Larkinella insperata: one gene and its partner. The protein of the gene in region 1 interacts with the protein of each later gene in a pairwise test. Links are inferred from orthologs where the notes say so. Each region holds a gene or a part of one and is shown in the gene's direction. Other genes may lie near its edges. The genes, in order: gyrB and gyrA.

The links.
Region 2: the proteins of gyrB (region 1) and gyrA interact in binary tests that used the Escherichia coli proteins (3 or more experiments, as listed by UniProt). The link is inferred for Larkinella insperata from one-to-one orthologs.

What each region holds. Positions count from the first base shown.
Region 1 is NZ_CP110973.1:611,013-620,904, reverse strand. What follows is about bases 3,793-6,697. They hold gyrB (DNA topoisomerase (ATP-hydrolyzing) subunit B), read left to right. Parts: upstream 3,793-4,198; coding sequence 4,199-6,196; downstream 6,197-6,697. Other genes in these bases: ppk1 (polyphosphate kinase 1), read left to right, coding at 6,471-6,697; OQ371_RS02375 (LEA/WHy family protein), read right to left, coding at 3,793-3,847. In the rest of the region: OQ371_RS02380 (SusC/RagA family TonB-linked outer membrane protein), read right to left, coding at 1-2,628; more of OQ371_RS02375, read right to left, coding at 3,227-3,792; more of ppk1, read left to right, coding at 6,698-8,666; OQ371_RS02360 (NupC/NupG family nucleoside CNT transporter), read left to right, coding at 8,926-9,892. UniProt on the Escherichia coli protein: DNA gyrase negatively supercoils closed circular double-stranded DNA in an ATP-dependent manner to maintain chromosomes in an underwound state.
Region 2 is NZ_CP110973.1:5,183,142-5,193,212, forward strand. Bases 4,724-7,807 are described here. They hold gyrA (DNA gyrase subunit A), read left to right. Parts: upstream 4,724-5,032; coding sequence 5,033-7,582; downstream 7,583-7,807. Other genes in these bases: OQ371_RS20880 (tetratricopeptide repeat protein), read left to right, coding at 7,655-7,807. Also shown: OQ371_RS20865 (GH92 family glycosyl hydrolase), read right to left, coding at 1-2,043; OQ371_RS20870 (ATP-binding protein), read right to left, coding at 2,115-4,520; more of OQ371_RS20880, read left to right, coding at 7,808-9,097; OQ371_RS20885 (hypothetical protein), read right to left, coding at 9,693-9,884; OQ371_RS20890 (Dph6-related ATP pyrophosphatase), read right to left, coding at 9,881-10,071. UniProt on the Escherichia coli protein: A type II topoisomerase that negatively supercoils closed circular double-stranded (ds) DNA in an ATP-dependent manner to maintain chromosomes in an underwound state.

The sequences.
Region 1 (9,892 bases):
CACGCTTAGGCGGCCATCGCCGTTCTGATCCACGTATCGGACGTCGCCCGCACCGGCCCGGTTATCCTGGAAAGCCCAGTTTTTAACTTCATCGGCGGTGGCAAAATACCCGGCGGTCTGGTACCCCCAGATGGTGTTGAGCGGATAGCCTTCAATCAACCCGTTGGTTCCTGCGGCTACGACATTGCGGTTTGAGAAGCTGACGAGCCGGTTGTTGTTGTCGGAAACGTTGACCGCCAGCGAATACGTAAACTCCTTGCCGATGCGATCCCGGTAACGGATTTCGGCTTCCCAGCCCCACGATTTCAGCTCGCCAATGTTTTTGCGGGGTGTACCGATGCCGATGGTGCCCGGTAGTTGCTGGGCCGTTAGCATGTTTCGGTTAAATTTCACGTAGTAATCACCGTTGAACTGAAGCCGGTTCTGGAAAAAGCCGAGGTCCAGACCACCGTTCGTGGTTTCGATGGTTTCCCAGGAGAGGGCGGCCGATGGAATGGAGCCCTGGTAAATGTACGACGTCCGGGAATCGCCCAGGACCAGGTTGTTGCCCCGGCTTAGCTGGCTGAGGTAGTCGTAATAACCGATGGCGTCGCCCAGCGCACCCCCCAAGCGGCCCCACGACCCGCGCAGTTTTAACTCCGACACAAACGGCACGGCGTCGCCAAACCACGACTCCCGGTGTACATTCCAGCCCACCGAAGCCGCCGGGAAAAACTTCTGCCGCATACCCGGGGCCAGCTTGGAGCTTTCGTCCAGCCGGACCGTAGCTTCAAAGAGGTACTTATCGGCGTAGTTGTAATTGAAACGCCCAAACACCGACTGAAACGCGTACGTCCGGATGGTCTGGCCGTTGGTCTTGGTCTTGTCGTCGCCCAGGTTCAGCGTCGGCAGGTCGTTGCTCACCAGGTTTGTAGCTCTCGACCAGAGGTTGTCTTCCCGGTAATTCTCCCACTGGTAGCCCGCAAACAACCCGAAATTGTGGTTTTCACCCGCTTTAAAGTCGTAATTGGCCAGGAATTGAAGGTTGGTGTTCTTTGTCAACTCGTTGTCAAGCTGGTAGGAATTGATCTGATTGACGTACCCCGCAATCTTGGATTTGGCCCACACGGGAACGGTGCGGTTGAAAAGCTGGCGATCACCCCGGCGGTATTGCGTTCCGGCCACCGCCCGCAGTTGCAGACCCTTTATAAAATTAGCCGCCGTCAGGGTAAAAACGCCGTCAAAGAAATTGCGCGTGTAGTTGTTGTAACCACCTTCGGCCAGCGTTGCGTACGTGTTGTTGGCCGAATTGTAACGGCCTTCGGGCGTAAACATGGGGTTTCGGGTCCGGAAGCGGTAGACCTGATACAGCAAACCGCTGTTGTTGGCATCGGCGGATGGGCTCTTGGTTCGCTCGTTGGAATACGACAACCGGCTGTCGAGCGAAAGGTGCCGGGTCAGTTGGGAGCCCAGGTTGACCCGCAGATTATACCGTTTGTAATTATCCGGGCCGACTTTAAAAACGCCCTGTTTGTTGTAATAGCCGCCTGAAATCAGGAAGTTGAGCTTTTCCGTACCGCCCCGGGCCGTGATGTTATGGGTCGACATGGACGTGTATTTCCGCAGGACGCTGTTGGCAATCGGCTCCTGGTTGAAATACAGGTAATTGCTGGTGTCGGCCGGATTGATGGCGTAGGGAACGCCGTTGCGGATGTTCTCCATTTCAAAATCCGTGTATTCGGGCGCGCTTCCCGAATTGACGCGGGCCAGGTTGGAAAACTCGGCTTCTTCCAGCAGCGGCATTCGGCCCGGAATGTTGATTCCCCAGTCGATTCCCTGTTGCGCCAGGTAGTCGAAGGTTACTTTTCCGGACTTGCCCTTTTTGGTGGTGATCAGAATGACACCCCCGGCCGCCTGAGCGCCATAAATCGCGGCTGCCGCGGCATCTTTCAGTACGCTGATGCTTTCCACGTCGTTGGGATTCATGGTTTGCATGGTCGAGATGGGCACACTCACGCCATCCAGCAGGACCAGCGGGTTCACGTTTCCGTTGGCCGAGGTAGCGCCCCGGATCTGGATGGCAATGTTGTCGCGGCCGGGCTGGCCATTCTGGCGGGTAATGATCAGGCCGGGCGTAACCCCTTGCAGACCATTCGCCAGGTTGGGCGAGGGGCGGTTTTCGAGGGCTTTGGACTCAATGGTTGAAACGGCGCCGGTCAGGTTGACTTTTTTCTGCACGCCGTAGCCAACTACGACCACCTCTTCCAGGCTTTTGTCGTCAACGGCTAGCGGAATGTTAATAACTGACCGGTTGCCAACGGTAAGCTCCTGCCGCTGGTAGCCCACGAAGCTGACGACCAGCACCGCGTTTTCGTCCGGAACCGTCAGCTTATACTCGCCGTTGGCGTCGGTGGTGGTTCCGCGGGTTGTGCCTTTCACGGCGATGCTTACACCCGGTAAGCCTTCGCCTTTTTCGTCGGTTACCTTGCCGGAAATCGGCTGCTCTGCGGTAACGGTTATGCGTCGTTCTGGTCTGGGTAAACCGTTTGATTTAGCCACGATGGGGCTGACCCCTGCGACCAGCAGGGGTAAAAAAGACGTTTTCAGCAGCGTAGGCAGCCAACTGAAGTACTGAATGTTACTTTTCATACGAAAACATGGAGTAGAAGTTTATACGCGTTTTGTAAGCGCAGTTTTCCTGCGGGTCAAGATCCATTGACGGGGTTTTGAAATTGATTAAGGAATAAAAAAGCTTGGCGTCAGGCTATCGCCTGAGCTGTTCCGGAAAGGCTGATTACAGCCCAACAAATCCGTGCAGAGTTCACTTCAAAAGCTGCGTTCTGAAGAAGGATGGAAATCGAAATGGCGGGCAAACGCCGGATTCCGTTTCGGTAGCTGAAGAATGGTTACTGGCATACTAGTTTGGGAGCGGAACCTTTGGAGGAATCTCTTCAAAAGAACCGAACCGCCTTCAGGGTTAGGTCATAAGTATTCTTTTTCTACTAATAAAGTATCTTATTTCGGTATCCTACTCGGTCTTAAATATGATTATACTTGTATTTTATTTAACAGAACGGTTAAAATATAGGATGTGAATTGTTGCTAAAAAGGATACCCGATTTGGCGATTGAAAGGGCATTGAACATAAAAAGGGTGGACCAGCCGATGGTGCAGAACCCTGCAATACCATGAGCTAGCCCACCCTGAATGGATAAAGCGGTTGGGGTAGGCGAATTTTCGCCGGAGTTTACTGACCCGTCAGGATTTTGTTTGTTACTTCCTGATTGATGGTAATGTAGCCGGGATAATCAATCTTTTTATTGCCCAGCGCCAGCGTTGGCTTGATCTTGATGGTCAGCACCGACGGTTTGGTGTTGTTGGTGCCGCTCATGTTGCGCATCAGGTCCGTAAACGCCGACCGGGTTCTGTCGTCCGTCAGCAGCTGGTAGGCATTCGCATTCAGTTTGACCGGAACGCGCGTGCTGCCCCCCCCCGGCGCTACTTCGATGCGCTGGTTGATGAAGCCGTTGAACAATTCCTGTTCGGCCAGTTGAATTTTGTACTCCAGTTGATTGATGGCCGCCAGCTTATTAGTCGGGTTTGTGATGTCGATGTTGATGCGGGCGCTCAGCGGGATGCTTTTCGACAGCAGACCGGCGGCAATCTGCGGGTACCGCAGCGGGTTTAGATCGTCTATATTTTTCAGCTTCCGAATGTCAATTCCGGACAGGTAGACGCTGTCGGCCGAGACGATGTTGAATTTACAGTCGCCCAGGGCTTTGGCCTGCGAGAGCTGCCGGTTGACGGCGCACTGGCTGAAAACCAGCGCAAGGGCTGAAATAGCCAAAAAAAACGCGAATTTTTTCATTCCTTGTTATTCGATTAGGTTGTACTGACGTTAGATAGACGAAAAAGAGATTGGTTTAGTTTGGAAAAATTAAATTGATCCAGCTTCCGGCGTGAATATTTCTCAAATTTCCCTTCTTCTGGTCAGTCCGATTCGGGCTCTGTGCAGCGGAAAAATACATTCTTCGCTATTTTGGCCGTTTTTGGGATCGTAAAATTTTGCGGTCCGTTGTTTTGGTGATATATTTATACGTTAAGCCGATTTAGTTTAGGAAATGGCCTAAAAATTTTGTATTTTTACTATCCGGAAACGTATTTTTAAACGTCTTTCCTATAACAATTCCGTAAAACGGAAGCATACTGGTTGCATTCTATGACAAACGAATTAATTGAAACCGACATCACACCAGAAGGTCACGTACAAGGCGATTATGGAGCCAGCAACATCCAAGTTCTGGAAGGGCTTGAAGCCGTCCGGAAACGACCGGCCATGTACATTGGGGATGTGGGAATCAAGGGATTACACCACCTGATTTGGGAGGTAGTCGATAACTCGATTGACGAGGCCCTGGCCGGCTATTGCGACACCATCCATGTAACGATTAACGAAGATAATTCCATCACCGTACGCGATAATGGGCGGGGCATTCCGACCGGGATGCACAAAACCGGTAAGTCGGCCCTGGAAGTGGTCATGACGGTTCTGCACGCGGGTGGTAAGTTTGATAAAGATACCTACAAAGTTTCCGGCGGTCTGCACGGTGTGGGGGTTTCCTGCGTGAATGCCCTCTCAACCTCGTTGCGGGTAGAAGTGCACCGCGAGGGCAAAATATTTGAGCAGGAGTACAGCATCGGTCATCCGTTGTACGACGTTCGGGAAATCGGTACCGCCAGCGATACCGGTACAACCGTACGCTTTAAGCCTGATGAAACCATTTTTACCGAAACGGTTTACAAATACGATACCGTTGCCAGCCGTTTGCGCGAACTGGCTTTCCTTAACAAAGGAATTCGCATTACCCTGACGGACCTGCGTGACATGAACGAAGCGGGAGAGCCACTGAAAACCGAGTTTTACTCGGAAGGTGGCTTGATCGAGTTTGTAAAATACCTCGACGAAAACCGGCAGTCGCTCGAAGGCATGCAGCCAATCTACATGGAGCGCGAAACCGGTTCAACCCCCGTTCAGGTTTCGATGGTGTATAACCTCGAAGCGGGCGAGAACATCTCCTCGTACGTCAACAACATCAACACAATTGAAGGCGGAACGCACGTTCAGGGATTTCGGACGGCATTGACCCGGATTTTGAAAAATTACGCCGAGCGCAACGCGCAGGTGCTGGGAAAGAACGCCGGGAAAGTTGTTTTTGACGGAAGTGACTTCCGGAAAGGGCTGACCGCCGTGATTTCCGTGAAAGTCGCCGAGCCGCAGTTTGAAGGGCAGACCAAGACGAAACTTGGTAACAGCGACGTAGTGGGCGCAGTTAGCTCGACCGTTGCCGAAATGCTCGAGATGTGGCTTGAAGAACACCCGAAAGAAGCCCAATCCATCATCCGGAAAGTGTTGATCTCGGCCCAGGCCCGGATTGCGGCCGATCAGGCTTACAAACGCATCATGACCGATCGGAAGGATTTCATGGGCGGTATGGGTTTACCCGGCAAACTGGCCGACTGTTCGGACACCAATCCCGAAAACTGCGAAATTTACCTCGTGGAAGGGGATTCGGCGGGTGGTTCGGCCAAGCAGGGACGGAACCGGGCATTTCAGGCTATTCTGCCGTTGCGGGGTAAAATCCTGAACGTGGAAAAAGCCCTGGAGCACAAGATTTACGAAAACGACGAGATAAAAAATATCATTACGGCGCTCGGCGTCCGTTTCGAACGCATTAACGGCGAAACCGTGATGAACCTGGAGCGACTGCGGTACCACAAGGTGATCATCATGACCGATGCCGACGTGGACGGTAGCCACATCCGGACGCTGATTCTGACCCTGTTCTTCCGGCACATGCGGACGCTGATTGAGAACGGGTTTGTTTACATCGCCCAACCACCTTTGTATTTGGTGAAAAAGGGAAAAGAAGAACGGTATTGCTGGACTGAGCTGCAACGCGAAGCCGCCGTTCGGGAACTGGCCGGAGCGGGTCGGGAAGAAAATGTGAACGTACAGCGCTACAAAGGTTTGGGCGAGATGAACCCCGAGCAGTTGTGGAGCACCACAATGGACCCCGATAAACGAAGCCTGAAGCGGGTGACCATCGAGTCAGCCGCCGAAGCTGACCACGTCTTTTCCACCCTGATGGGCGATGAAGTAGCCCCCCGCCGAGAGTTTATTGAGCGAAACGCCAAGTACGCAAAAGTAGATGTATAGAAAAAGCGGGCCGAAAGCCCGCTTTTTTTTAGGGTAGATTTTTGACAGGCGGACTTATTGGTGTAAAAGCGGTGATTTGAGGCAAAAACTAAAAACTTCGTACGAAGTTGTATTATTGTACGTTATCGATTACAAATAGTCCACCCAACCTATGATAGACAAAAATTCTTCACAAAAAGATAATATAGATCGCAAGGGCTCTTTCGGGAGCTTCTTCTCGTTTTTTTCGGGACGTAAAGTAACTTTACCGGCGGATTCAGAAGACGGTAAAGCCATGAAAATAAACGAAAAGCTGGCGAACGTAATCGACCAGAGTAACTACATCAGCCGCGACCTGAGCTGGCTGAAATTTAACGCCCGGGTACTGGATCAGGCCCGCAACCCCGAACGGCACCTGCTCGACCGCCTGAAGTTTCTCGCCATCACGGCTTCGAATCTGGATGAGTTTTTTACCATCCGAATCGGCAGTCTGTATAATTACCTTGATTACGGCAAGGAACGTATTGACTATTCCGGCCTGCGGGAAATTCCCTTTCGGAAAGCCCTGATGTCGGCCGCCCAGCAATTCAGCAAGGAGCAACTCGCGGTGTTTGAAGAGCTGAAAGAATCGTTTCATGAAGTCGATTTTCGATTTGTCGGCCTGAGCGATCTGACGGACGAAGAGCGGGAGAAAGCGGTCGATTACTTTGACCGTACGATTTACCCGATGCTGACGCCAATGGTCTACGACTATACACATACCTTTCCGGTATTGCTGGCGAAGGTTTTGATCTTTTGCGTAGTAACGCAGGACCCGAATCGCCCGGTTAAGGCGGGGGACGATGACGAGCACCACCGGCTGTCGTTCGTTCAGATTCCGGCCAACCTGCCCCGGTTTATGCAGTTCGAGCGGAAAGACGTAACCTGCTTTCTGCCCATCGAAGAGATCGTCCGGCAGGAAATCAAGAAGTTGTATCGCAATGTGGATATAGTAGCGGTTAATCTGCTGCGCATCACCCGTAACGGGGATTTTACGCTGGAGGAAAGCGACGACCTGGAAACCGACTTCATCGACGAAATCAAGCAGAAAATCAAAAACCGTCGGCTAGGCCGGGTAGTTCGCGTCGAAATAGAACCCGATGCTTCGGAATGGATGGTCAACCTACTCAAGAAAAAGTGGGAAATTGACGATTACAACCTGTTTGAAAACAACCTGCTGATCGATTACACGAGTCTGTGGCAGATTGTGCGCAATCCGGAGTTTCGTGATGAATTGCCGGCGCCCCCGGCTCCCGTTCCGGCGCTGGGAATCCGCCGGGAAAAGAATACCGACATATTCGAAATGATGAAGGAGCGCGACATTCTGCTCCATCATCCCTACAACAATTTCGAACCGGTGATTGCGTTGCTCGAGCGGGCTGCAGAAGACCCTCACGTGCTGGCCATCAAACTGACAATCTATCGGTTGGCCAAACGCTCGCGGGTGACGGAAGCGCTGCTGAAAGCCGCCGAAAACGGTAAACACGTCTCGGTGCTGTTTGAAGTAAAAGCCCGGTTCGACGAAGAAAACAACATTCGGGAAGCGCAACGGCTGCAAAAAGCCGGGTGTTTCGTAATCTACGGTATCAGCAGTTTCAAAACGCACACGAAGCTCCTGCTGGTGGTGCGGAGCGAAGGCCAGAAAGTGGTTCGGTACGCGCACCTGTCGAGCGGTAACTATAATGAGGAAACTTCAAAACTCTATACGGATATCGGATTATTAACCACTGACGAGGTTTATACGCACGATATTTCAGAGTTTTTCAACGTTATAACCGGTCATTCCCTCCCTAATGATTACGAGTACCTGATTACGGCTCCGCGTGATATGCGGAAACAGCTCATCAAGCTGATTCAGAACGAGGCCGAAAATGCCAAGCAGGGGCTGCCCAGCGGTATCTGCATTAAAATTAATTCGCTGGAAGACCAAGCGGTTATCGACGAATTGTACAAAGCGTCGCAGGCGGGGGTGCCGATTCGGCTCATTGTGCGCGGCATTTGCTGTTTGCGGCCCCACCGGCAGGGGTTAAGTGATAACATCACTGTCCGGTCAATCGTGGGTGATTTTCTGGAACACACGCGGTTGTTTTATTTCCACAATAACAACGATCCCAAAATTTACGGGGGAAGCGCCGATGTCATGGTCCGCAGCTTCGACCGACGAATCGAATCCCTGTTTTTGCTCGTCGATAAGCGGGTGAAGCAACAGACCATTCAGATTCTGGATTACAACCTGCGCGATAACGTCAATGCCTATGAACTTCAGGAGGATGGTTCTTATACGAAATGCTGCTTGAAAGAAGGTGTGGAAGAGCCGTTTAACATCCAAAAGAAATTCTTTGAAGTGACGCAGAAAGAAGTCATGCAGGCAAAGCTGTTTGCGGAAGAAACACCGCAGGAACCAGAACCGCCGGAGGTGCAGTCTCAGCCCGCCGAAGAGGTCCACGAATAAATCAAAAAGCCGCCTAAGAGCGGCTTTTTTCACGAAAACGAAATTCCACCCCATTTCGATCACTTTACTATCATACGAAAATCAAATCTGCTTACAGGCGGTTTTACTAATCGCAACTGGAGGGGTCTGGTAGTGTATCGAATAACCTGAGAATGAAGCAGAGAAAAACATGAAATTTCCAATTCATGACCGGTCAAACCTTCGTATCTTCACAGGTTTTTTGTAAAATACCGTACACTTCAATTAACCACCTTACCGAATGAGCCGTTTTACCGGACTGATTGGCATCGTCCTGATTTTAGGCATTGCGTATGCCATGTCAAATAACCGCAAGGCAATCAATTTTCGAACCGTAGGAGTAGGGTTGTTGCTTCAATTTGGTCTGGCCGTATTCATCCTGAAAACCGACATCGGTCAACATGTTTTCCAGACACTGGGCCAGTGGGTCGACCGGCTGTTGCAAAAATCAGTGAAGGGGGCCGAATTTGTTTTTGCTCCCCTGGTCAACCGGGAGGCACTCACGCGGGCTTTCGGACCCGAAAACGGTTTTATTTTCTTCTTCCAGGTCATCCCGACGATTATTTTCGTGGCTGTTCTGGTGAATATTTTTTACCATTTGGGCGTCATGCAGCGGGTGGTTGCTGTGCTGGCCCGGTTCATGAAATGGCTGATGGGGGTGAGTGGAGCGGAGGCTCTATCGAACGTATCGAGCACATTTGTCGGACAGGTCGAAGCGCAGATTATGATTAAGCCATATCTGAAAACCATGACCAACTCCGAGCTGCTGGCGTCGATGACGGGCAGTTTTGCCTGCATCGCCGGTGGAGTAATGGCCGTCTATATTTCACTGGGCGTTCCGGCTCCTTACCTGCTGGCGGCCAGTCTGATGGCGGCTCCAGGAGCCCTAGTCATCAGCAAGATTGTGTTTCCCGAAACCGAAGTATCCGAAACGCAGGGAACCGTCAAGCTGGAAATCAAGAAGATCTACGCCAATTTGCTGGACGCCATTGCCGCCGGAGCCAGCGAAGGACTAAAAGTCGGCTTCAATGTAGTTGCCATGTTGATTGGTTTCATCGCCCTTATTGCGCTGATCGACAGCGTTTTGTTCCGGATCGGTTATTATATTTTCGGTTTTCCGCACCTGAGCCTGAATTACATGCTGGGCCACGTTTTTGCCATTTTTGCCTGGGCAATGGGCGTACCGAGTCAGGATATTCAATCTGCCG
Region 2 (10,071 bases), 4.6 Mb from region 1 along the record:
CAACGGAGCGCCCAGTACGTACTGATCGGTTCCGGGGCAGACCGGGTAGAAGCCCAGCGCCGAAAAGACGTACCAGGCCGAGGTCTGGCCGTTGTCTTCGTCACCGCAGTAACCGTCGGGCGTGGGCAGATACAGCCGGTTCATGGTTTCACGAATCCAGTACTGGGTTTTCCAGGGCGCTCCGGCGTAGTTGTAGAGGTAAATCATGTGCTGGATCGGCTGGTTGCCGTGGGCGTAATTGCCCATGTCGGCAATCTGCATCTCCCGGATTTCGTGGATCACGCTGCCGTAATAGCTCTCGTCGAACACCGGGGGCAGGGTAAAGACCGAGTCCAGCTTGGCGACGAAATTCTTGGGACCGCCCATCAATCCGATCAGCCCCTGTACATCGTGGAAAACCGACCAGGTGTAATGCCAGCTGTTGCCTTCCGTGAACGCGTCGCCCCACTTGAACGGGTTGAACGGCTTTTGGAAGGTGCCGTCCTGGTTCTTACCGCGCATCAAACCCGTGGCCGGGTCGAAGAGGTTGCGGTAATTCTGGCTGCGTTGGGCAAACCGGTCGATTTCGGCCTGCGGGCGTTTGAGGGCTTTGGCCAGTTGGTAAATCGTGAAGTCGGCGTAGGCGTATTCCAGCGTCCGGGCGGCATTTTCGTTGATCTTCACGTCATACGGAACGTAGCCCAGCTTGTTGTATTCTTTCACCCCGCGCCGACCGACCGCATCCATCGGCCCTTCGTTTTCGGAGTTTTTCAACACCGCTTCGTAGAGCGTATTGATGTCGTAACCGCGCAGTCCTTTCAGGTAGGCATCCGCCACAATCGAGGCCGAGTTGGAGCCGATCATCGTGTTGCGCAGGCCCGGACTGGCCCACTCGGGCAACCAGCCACCTTCGTTGTAAGCGTTCACGAGTCCTTCCTGCATCTGGGCGTTGAGCGACGGATACATCAGGTTCAGGAACGGGAACAGCGAGCGGAAGGTATCCCAGAAACCGGTGTCGGTAAACAGGTAACCCGGCAGCACCTTGCCGTTGTAGGGGCTGTAGTGAACCACTTTTTTGGCCGCATCGATTTCGTAGAACTTGCGCGGAAACAGCAGCGAACGGTATAAACAGGAGTAGAAAGTCCGGGTCTGGTCGACCGTGCCGCCTTCGATTTTGATCCGGCCCAGTTCCTGGTTCCAGGCGGCTTTGGCTTTCTGTACTACGGTTTCAAACGAGTCCGAGCCGATTTCGGTCAGGTTTAGCTCGGCCTGTTCGGGGCTGATAAACGAGGAGGCCACCCGGACGTTGACGACCTCGCCCTTCCGGGTTTTGAAGCCCACCACGGCTCCGGCATGATCGGCCTGGACTTCCAACGCCTGGTTTTCGGTCTTTTTGCCGTTGAAAACCTGGCGAACCGTAAACGGTTTGTCAAAAATCAGCACGAAGTAATTCTTGAAATTGTCGGGAACGCCCCCGCTGTTTTTGGTCGTGTAGCCGATGATTTTGTTTTCGCCGGGAATGATTTTGACGAACGAACCCTTGTCGAGCGCATCGATGACCACCGAAGCGCTATCGGTTTGCGGGAAGGTAAACCGGAAGCGGGCGGCCCGTTCGGTGGGGGCAATTTCGGTCGTTACATTATGATCGGCCAGATACACCTTATAATAATAGGGTTTGGCGATTTCGGCCTTGTGGGAAAACCAGCTCGCGCGTTCGTTTTCGTCGAAGCGGATTTTACCGGTGACGGGCATGATGGCAAACTGGCCGTAATCGTTCATCCAGGGCGAGGGCTGGTGCGTCTGCTTGAAGCCGCGAATTTTGTTGGCGGCATAGGTATAGGCCCAGCCGTCGCCCATTCGGCCGGTTTGGGGCATCCAGAAATTCATGCCCCAGGGCAGGGCGATGGCCGGATACGTGTTGCCGTTCGACAGGCTGGGTTTGGAATCGGTGCCCATCAGCACGTTGACGTACTCAACCGGGTCGGTGACCTGACCAACGGTTTGGGCGGAAACTGTTCGGGTAATAACAAGGAAAACAAAAAACAGGAAGGAAGAAGTGCGCATGGGAAATCGGGGGGGCTGTGCCGTAATTTTTGGTGCAAAGGTAAAGACCCGCTGGGGGAATTCCCTACTTCTTACTCGGCTAACTTGAGGTGTTTGAGAATTACCTGGGCGAGGTTGCCGGGGCTGTAGGGCTTAACCAGAACTTCGTCCAGGCCGGCGTCGTTGGCCCGCTCGCCAATTTCCTGGGCCAGACTGGCCGTTACGGCAATGATCGGCAGCGTTTCGTTGCGCTTGCGGATGATGCGGGTAGCCTCGTAACCGTCCATAACCGGCATCTGCAAATCCATCAGAACCAGGCGGTGCTTTGTGGAGTCGAGCATGTTGACGGCTTCCTGGCCGTTGTTGGCCACATCGACCGTCGCCCCCAGCTTACTGAGGATGTTTTTGGCCAGCAGCACATTCATGGCGTTGTCTTCGACCAGCAGAATGGTGATACCGTGCAGGGGTTTGTTGCCGGAAACCGATTTGTTTACCTTCAGCGGTTCGGGAGCCGGAGCGGCTACCCGGGGGAAGGTTTGCGTAAAGTAAAAACGGGAGCCCCGGCCGGGCTGGCTCTGCAGGCGGAGTTCGACCTGCTGGAGCTGAAGGATTTTGTGGCTGATGGTGAGGCCCATGCCCGTGCCGCCGTAGGTTCGGGACAGGGACGAATCGACCTGGGTAAACCGGTTGAAGATCAGTTGCTGCTTTTCGGGCGCAATGCCAATGCCGGTATCTTCGATGGCAAAAGTAAGGGTGGTGGTTTGGGTTTGCTGTTCATCGACGGTCAGACTGACAACGACCCCGCCCTGCTCGGTAAACTTGATGGCGTTCTGGACCAGATTGGAAACCACCTGCGCCAGACGATTGGGATCGCCGACGACGTTGGGCGTAAACCGGGGGTCGATGGTCAGATTCAGCGCTAGGGATTTTTCCCGGGCCACGGCCTGGAAGCTCGACACCACGTTTTGCAGAATGCGGGCCGGGTCCATTGGAACGGACTCGAGCGCTATTTTACCGGCTTCAATCTGGTTCAGATCCAGGATGTCGTTAACGATATGCAGCAGGTTGTTGGCCGAATAAAGCATCACGTCGAGGTGTTGCAGTTGATCGGGCCGCGGATTATCCTGCCGCAGCAGGTGGTTCAGACCAATGACGGCATTCAGCGGAGTACGGATCTCGTGGCTGATGGTGCTCAGAAACTCGTTTTTCACCCGCAGCCCTTCTTCGGCCTGTTCTTTGGCCTGCCGGAGCGTGAAGGCAAACCGGTACGAGAGCACCAGAGATTGCAGAAAGAAGAAACCGATATAGCCGAGGAACAGAACGATATTTTCCGGAATGGCGATCTGGAAATACTTCAGAATAATCACGATAAACACCGCCAGCAGAACCCCGGTACTCATCAGCGAATACTTGGCACCGGGCCGCTTCCGCCGGGCGGCCAGCCAGTAAACGTGAAAGGCGTAGCCGATGTAGATAATCATCAGCCCCAGAAACGGGTCGATTAGCTGGGTGAAATAAATCGGCGGCAGGAGCAGGGTTGCTACGGTAAATACCAGACAAATGCCGGTTAGCAGCCGGATGACGTGGCGGTTGACATCGGCCGGATAGAGGGACCCCGTGTAAAGCACGAAAACGGCAACGCTGACGAACAGCGACAGGTACTCCAGGTGAACCAGGAGCGACCAGCGGGCGGTTTCAAATAAAGCGTGAAGGGCGTAGTGATCGCTGCCCACGATGCGGTAGCTGTAGAGCAGGCAGAACAGCGAAAAATAGAGGATGGATGTTTCGTGCCGCCCAAACAAAAACAACCCCAAAAAAAACAGGCCGCCCATAAACAGACAGCCCGTGAGGAAATAGTCGAGGGCATACTCCCGGTCGATGGCGACCCGCAGTTCTTCGGCTGAACCCAAAAAGATGGGCTGGTAAGGGCCGCCTTTTGAGTGGTGAAAGTTTGCAACCTGCAGGAGCAGTCGCAGGGTATCGGATGTTTGGGGAACAAATTTGATCTGAGTTGACCAGAACGGGGTGGTGCTTTCGGGCGAAGTGCCCGGTGTTCCGCTGCGGGTCAGTTCCTGATCGTTGACAAAAAGCCGGTAAGCGGTGAAAAAGTCCGGTAGTTTCAGGGCCAGCGGGGGCGCCTGGCGGGGGAGCAGGATGGTGAGCGAATACGTGGCGTAACCGTAGGCGGGGAGGGGATGGCCGTTCCAAGTTTGTGTGCTCCAGGGTTCCGGAAAAGTACTGTATTCAAACGCGGGTGAGCGGTCGCCTGGCGACAGTAGTGATTTCCAGTACCATTTCCAGGCTCCGTTCAGCGGCACCAGTTGCTGGTCAAACCGGACGGTGCGCAGGTCCAGGAGTCCCTGCTGGGCAACGGGGTAATCGGATTTTTGCCTTTCGGGAGCATAAGTCGAACAGCCCATCAACAGCGTAGCCAGCAGGCTCAGGAGATAATGGGGAAGGAATGTAAGGGTTTGGTCCGACAAACGGCGTTTCTGCATGATACTGTACTACTTCCTGCGTTGCGTTGTGAATCTGGTGCAATAAAACTTTACAGGTTGATCGACAGAGAGCCCTCAATTATTAGTCCAAAACGAAATGTTCCTGCCACGAATTGTGCAGAAAGTACATCGGTAAAAATACGGAAAAATTTATTATTTGCCGGGTGAACTTCCGGAATAGTCGTATACGAATTGCCCAAACTACCTGATCGGTTGTAAATTGGATAATACGGTGTTGAAATGGTAAACAGATCGTCGCAGAAATACGGAGTCGTAGCGGCTGATTTCCGGGGGCTGAGCGGGCGTTGGTGAAAGATTGGTGAACTTGGCCCGGAATTTGTCCCAAATTGCACTTGCTTCGGAAAACGCTTTTATTTGTGGTGATTTTTTTGCATATTTGTATGATAGGCACACCATTGAAAAGGCCTTTCTCCGTTCGGTAGATTTCTCGGAACGGTTCCATTTTTTAACCATCGCTTGGTCCGGATTGTCGGACAGAGAATTAACTTCTTATGGCAGAAGAAACAGAAGAACAAAACGACGCCACCAACATTATTCCCATTAACATTGAAGACGAAATGCGCGGGGCCTACATCGATTATTCGATGTCGGTTATTATCTCCCGGGCTTTGCCTGATGTCCGTGACGGTTTGAAGCCGGTGCACCGTCGGGTGTTATTTGGGATGGCTGAATTGGGTGTAAATTATAACAAACCGTACAAGAAGTCGGCGCGTATCGTCGGCGAAGTACTGGGGAAATACCACCCGCACGGTGACTCGTCCGTGTACAGCACCATGGTGCGGATGGCCCAGGACTGGTCGCTGCGCTATCCGCTCGTGGATGGACAGGGTAACTTTGGTTCCATCGACGGGGACGCTCCGGCGGCCATGCGGTACACCGAAGCCCGTCTGAAGCGGATTGCGGAGGAGATATTGACCGATATTTACAAGGAAACCGTTGATTTCCAGCCCAACTTCGATGATTCGCTGGAAGAACCTAGCGTGATGCCGGCCAAGCTGCCCAACCTGCTGCTAAACGGCTCGTCGGGAATTGCCGTCGGGATGGCCACGAACATGGCACCCCACAACCTGACGGAGGTGGTCAACGGAATTGTTGCCTACATTGATAATCACGACATCACCATCGATGAGTTGATGGAGTACATCACGGCGCCCGATTTCCCAACCGGCGCGACCATTTACGGGATGGAGGGCGTGCGCAACGCGTTCCGGACCGGTCAGGGTCGGGTGGTGCTGCGGGCGAACGCGACCATTGAAGAGAATAAGGGCAAGACCCAGATTATTGTAACCGATGTTCCCTACATGGTTAATAAAGCCATGATGCTGGAAAAAACGGCGGAATTGATCAATGATAAGAAAATTGAGGGCATCTCGGCCTTTCGGGATGAATCCGACCGCGACGGTCTGCGCGTGGTGTATGATTTGAAGCGGGATGCGGTTCCGAATGTGGTGCTGAACAACCTCTATAAATATACGCAGTTGCAGTCGTCGTTCAACATCAACAACGTGGCGCTGGTGAAAGGCCGCCCGGTGTTGCTGAACCTGAAGGACATGATCCGGTATTACGTGGAGCACCGCCAGGAGGTGATTACCCGCCGGACTCTGTACGAACTGCGCGAAGCCGAGAAACGGGCGCACATCTTGGAAGGTTTGCTGATTGCGCTCGACAACCTTGATGCGGTGATTGAGCTGATCCGGAGCTCGCGCGACCCGGATGTGGCCAAAAACGGTTTGATCGAACGGTTCCAGTTGACCGAAGTGCAGGCCAAAGCCATCCTGGAACTGCGTCTGCAACGGCTAACGGGGCTGGAGCGGGATAAAATTGTGGCCGAATACGAAGAGCTGGCCCGGTTGATTGCCGATTTGAAAGGTATTCTGGCCAGCGAAGAGCGGAAGCTGGAAATCATTAAGGAAGAGCTGCTCGAATTGAGAGCCCGTTACGGGGATGCGCGCCGAACGGATATCAACATGCTGGGCGACGGTAACATCAGTGATCTTTCGCTGATTGCCGATGATGAAATGCTGATTACCATTTCGCACGAGGGCTATATCAAACGCACGCCGTTGACCGAATACCGGACCCAGAGTCGGGGAGGGGTTGGTTCCCGCGCGGCCAAGACCAAGGAAGATGACTTTACGGAGCATCTGTTCATGGCGACGATGCACAACACGCTGCTGATCTTTACCCAGAAAGGCCGTTTGTACTGGTTGCCGGTGTATGAACTGCCCGAGGGAGCCCGCGATTCGAAAGGGCGGCCATTGGCAAACTTCATCAACATTGAGTCGGACGACAAAGTGCGGGCGGTCATCAACGTGAAGGACCTGAAGAATGCCGACTACATTAATAATAATTATATCGTAATGTGTACCGAGCAGGGCACCATCAAGAAAACCCTGCTGGAAGCTTACTCGCGTCCGCGCCAGAACGGGATCATCGCCATCACGATCAACGAGGAGGAGGGAGACCGGTTGCTGAACGTGTGTATGACTAACGGTCAGAACGACATTATCATTGCATCGAGCGAAGGAAAAGCCGTTCGCTTCAACGAAAGCCGGGTGCGTCCGATGGGCCGTACGGCGGCTGGGGTTCGGGGGATCGATCTGGAACCGGGCGTAAAAGCCGTGGGGATGGTTTGCATCGGTCGCGACGACGCCCAGTTGCTGGTGGTATCCGAGAAAGGATTTGGCAAACGCTCTCCGCTGGATGAATACCGGGTGACCAACCGGGGTGCCAAAGGAGTCGGTACGCTGAAGGTTACGGATAAAGTCGGTAATCTGGTGGGTATTCTGGAAGTAACGGATGCCGACGACCTGATGATTATTACCAAAGCAGGAACGGCCATCCGGATGCACGTGGACGAGGTTCGGGTCATTGGCCGGAACACCCAGGGCGTGCGGCTGATCAACCTGCGCGACGGTGACGAAATCTCGTCGGTAACCCGGATTGCCCGGGAAGAAGATGAAGAACTGGAAGGAACGGAAGGGGAGAGCAGCGCATCGGGCGGGAGTCCGGAAGAGCCAAGCTCTGAGCAAATGGCTTGATTATCCCGTATTTTATTCGGTACTTTCCAAAATTATTTATGTAACCAACGTTCAACCCCAAATTTAAGTCACATGAAAAGACTCTCGTTCTTTCTACTGGCGGGATTTTTATCAGTAGGAGCATACGCGCAGCAACAAGGGCTCGATGCTCTGACCGAAAAAACTTTCCAGTCTGAGAAAGAAAAAAGCGACAAGGCAATCACGGACGAAAAATCTTCTGTCAAGCCCAAAACTTGGCTGGATCGCGCCAAGACGTACGAGAACATCGCTACGCAGGCCATCAAACTCGATTCAAACGCTGCCAATGTTGCCTACGAAGCCTACCAGAAAGTTATCGAGCTAGATAAAGATAAAAAATCCGGTGGTCCAGGCAAAATGGCCAAAGAAGCTGAGGAAGCCCTGAAAGGCCAGCCTTTGTTTCAGGCTTTTATGAACTCGGGTATCTACAAGTACCAGGCCAAAAACTTTAAGGATGCGGCTACGCTGATGACCAGAGCGGGTGAGATTAACCCGAAAGACACCACGGCGGCTTTGTACGCGGGGATTTTCTCCCAAAACGCCGAGAAGCCGGCCGATGCGAAAGCCAACTTTGAACGGTACATTGCCAACGGTGGCAAGGACGTTTCGGTCTACACGACGCTGGTGAGTTTATACTACCAGGACAAGGAAGTTGAGAAAGCCGTTGCTACGATTGATAAGGGTCTTTCGGTGTTCCCGAACAACAAAGACCTGACTACCCAGCGGACCAGCATCCTGGTAACGTCCGGCAAAATGGATGATGCCATTACCAGCCTGAAGGATCAGATCGCAAAAGAGCCAAACAACGTCAACAACCTGCTGACGCTGGCCGGTATCTACGACAGTAAGCTCAGAGACCAGTCCGATGAGCTCAAAAAGCTGAAGGGCGATGCTAAGAAAGGTCCGAATGCAACCAAGCAGCTGGCGGACGAGAAAACGGTGTTGAAAGAATCGCAAAACGAGTTGACCCGTTTGACGGCCCGTCAGAAGCGTGAACCGAAGAACGTCGATGTGAAAAATCAGATCACGCGCGTAAAGCAGATGATCGCTGATTCACAAACGAAAATCACTGGTCTGGAAAAAGAAGTTCAGCAGCAGGCTCAGCAGAGCCAGGCCGCCGGTAACCAGGAGCAAAAACTTGCCGAGTTGACCAAATCCGTCGATGAAAGTCGCGGAATGGTGAAAGAGTATTACAACAAGGCGTTGCAAGTGGACCCGAATAACTTCGATGCCAACTTCAACCTGGGCGCTGCTTACTTCAACGAAGCCATCCAGATCCGGGAACAACTGGGCGCGATGGATATGAAAGAGTATCAGGCCAAAGGAAAAGAAATCGAAGGCCAGGTATGTGGCAAGTTCAAACAGGCGTTGCCGTATTTCCAGAAAGCGAAATCGGTGAAAGATACCGATCAGGATCTGAATGACAACCTGACAAACCTGCAGAACATTCTGAAGCAATTCGAAGACAACAAAGTGGTTTGTATCGAAAGCAAATAATCAGAACAGTCGTACTGTTAAGCGGGTCGCCTTTAAAGGCGACCCGCTTTTTTAGTGTCCGGTTTTCTTATCAAATGACCAAAACGGCTGGAAATAAGCTAGTTAAGTAGGTCTGTTGAGGGGGTGTTAGGAAGCAGGAGAGAGCGGAAACCGGCCAACCGGGTCCGCTGGAGTGCGGTTGGCAGTAACGGGTATGGCTAGGGACAGCCATTTAGTGAATTATGCGTGCTTGAAAGCGGATTAGATACAGAACTAGTATCAAAGTTAATACCATGATTACCTAAACCGTCGACGTTTTTGGGTTAATTGAATAACTCAAATGTTTTCAAATTAAATTCGGAGTTTCTCGAAGAGATGGTGAGCATAAGGCAATCGAGCGGAGGGTACTGGTTGAAAAGGAAATAAACTGGATGAGGAAAGGAATGGGGAGATAGGGCATTTACAGAAAACCTAGTTAACATAATATAAATTATACAACAACTATTTTATGCGCAAGTAAGGGTTTAAATACCATTATAAGGTATTGGTACATAGTATGTTGTATAATGCTGTATCTATCAATGATTTAAGGATTCACGTGGAACAAATAAGGGAGTCAGGAGATGATAGAACCGTAATTCTTTTCAATTTCATACCGTATTTTTATCCGTAGCCAGATTTTTCGCCAGCCCGTAGCCTGTCGCAGTTGATCCTGGTATTGATGCGCTACTCGCCGGAGAATTCGCCGGTATGTATAACGCCGGTGCTGAAATTGCCAGCCTTTGCCGAAGATGAGTGATAAGTTCATGGATATTTATGTTTGCGTTTCTTTTTGAAAGATACTAAATCCTGAAACACAAATTCCGTATCCCATTGATCATCTGACTGTGTGGGCGCCGGATACGAACGCCGAACGGTTTCGCCCTTCTGGAAAGCTACCGGACTTTTAAAAATGGGTCCGTCGTATACAAACGAATGATATTCGCCATTCTCAC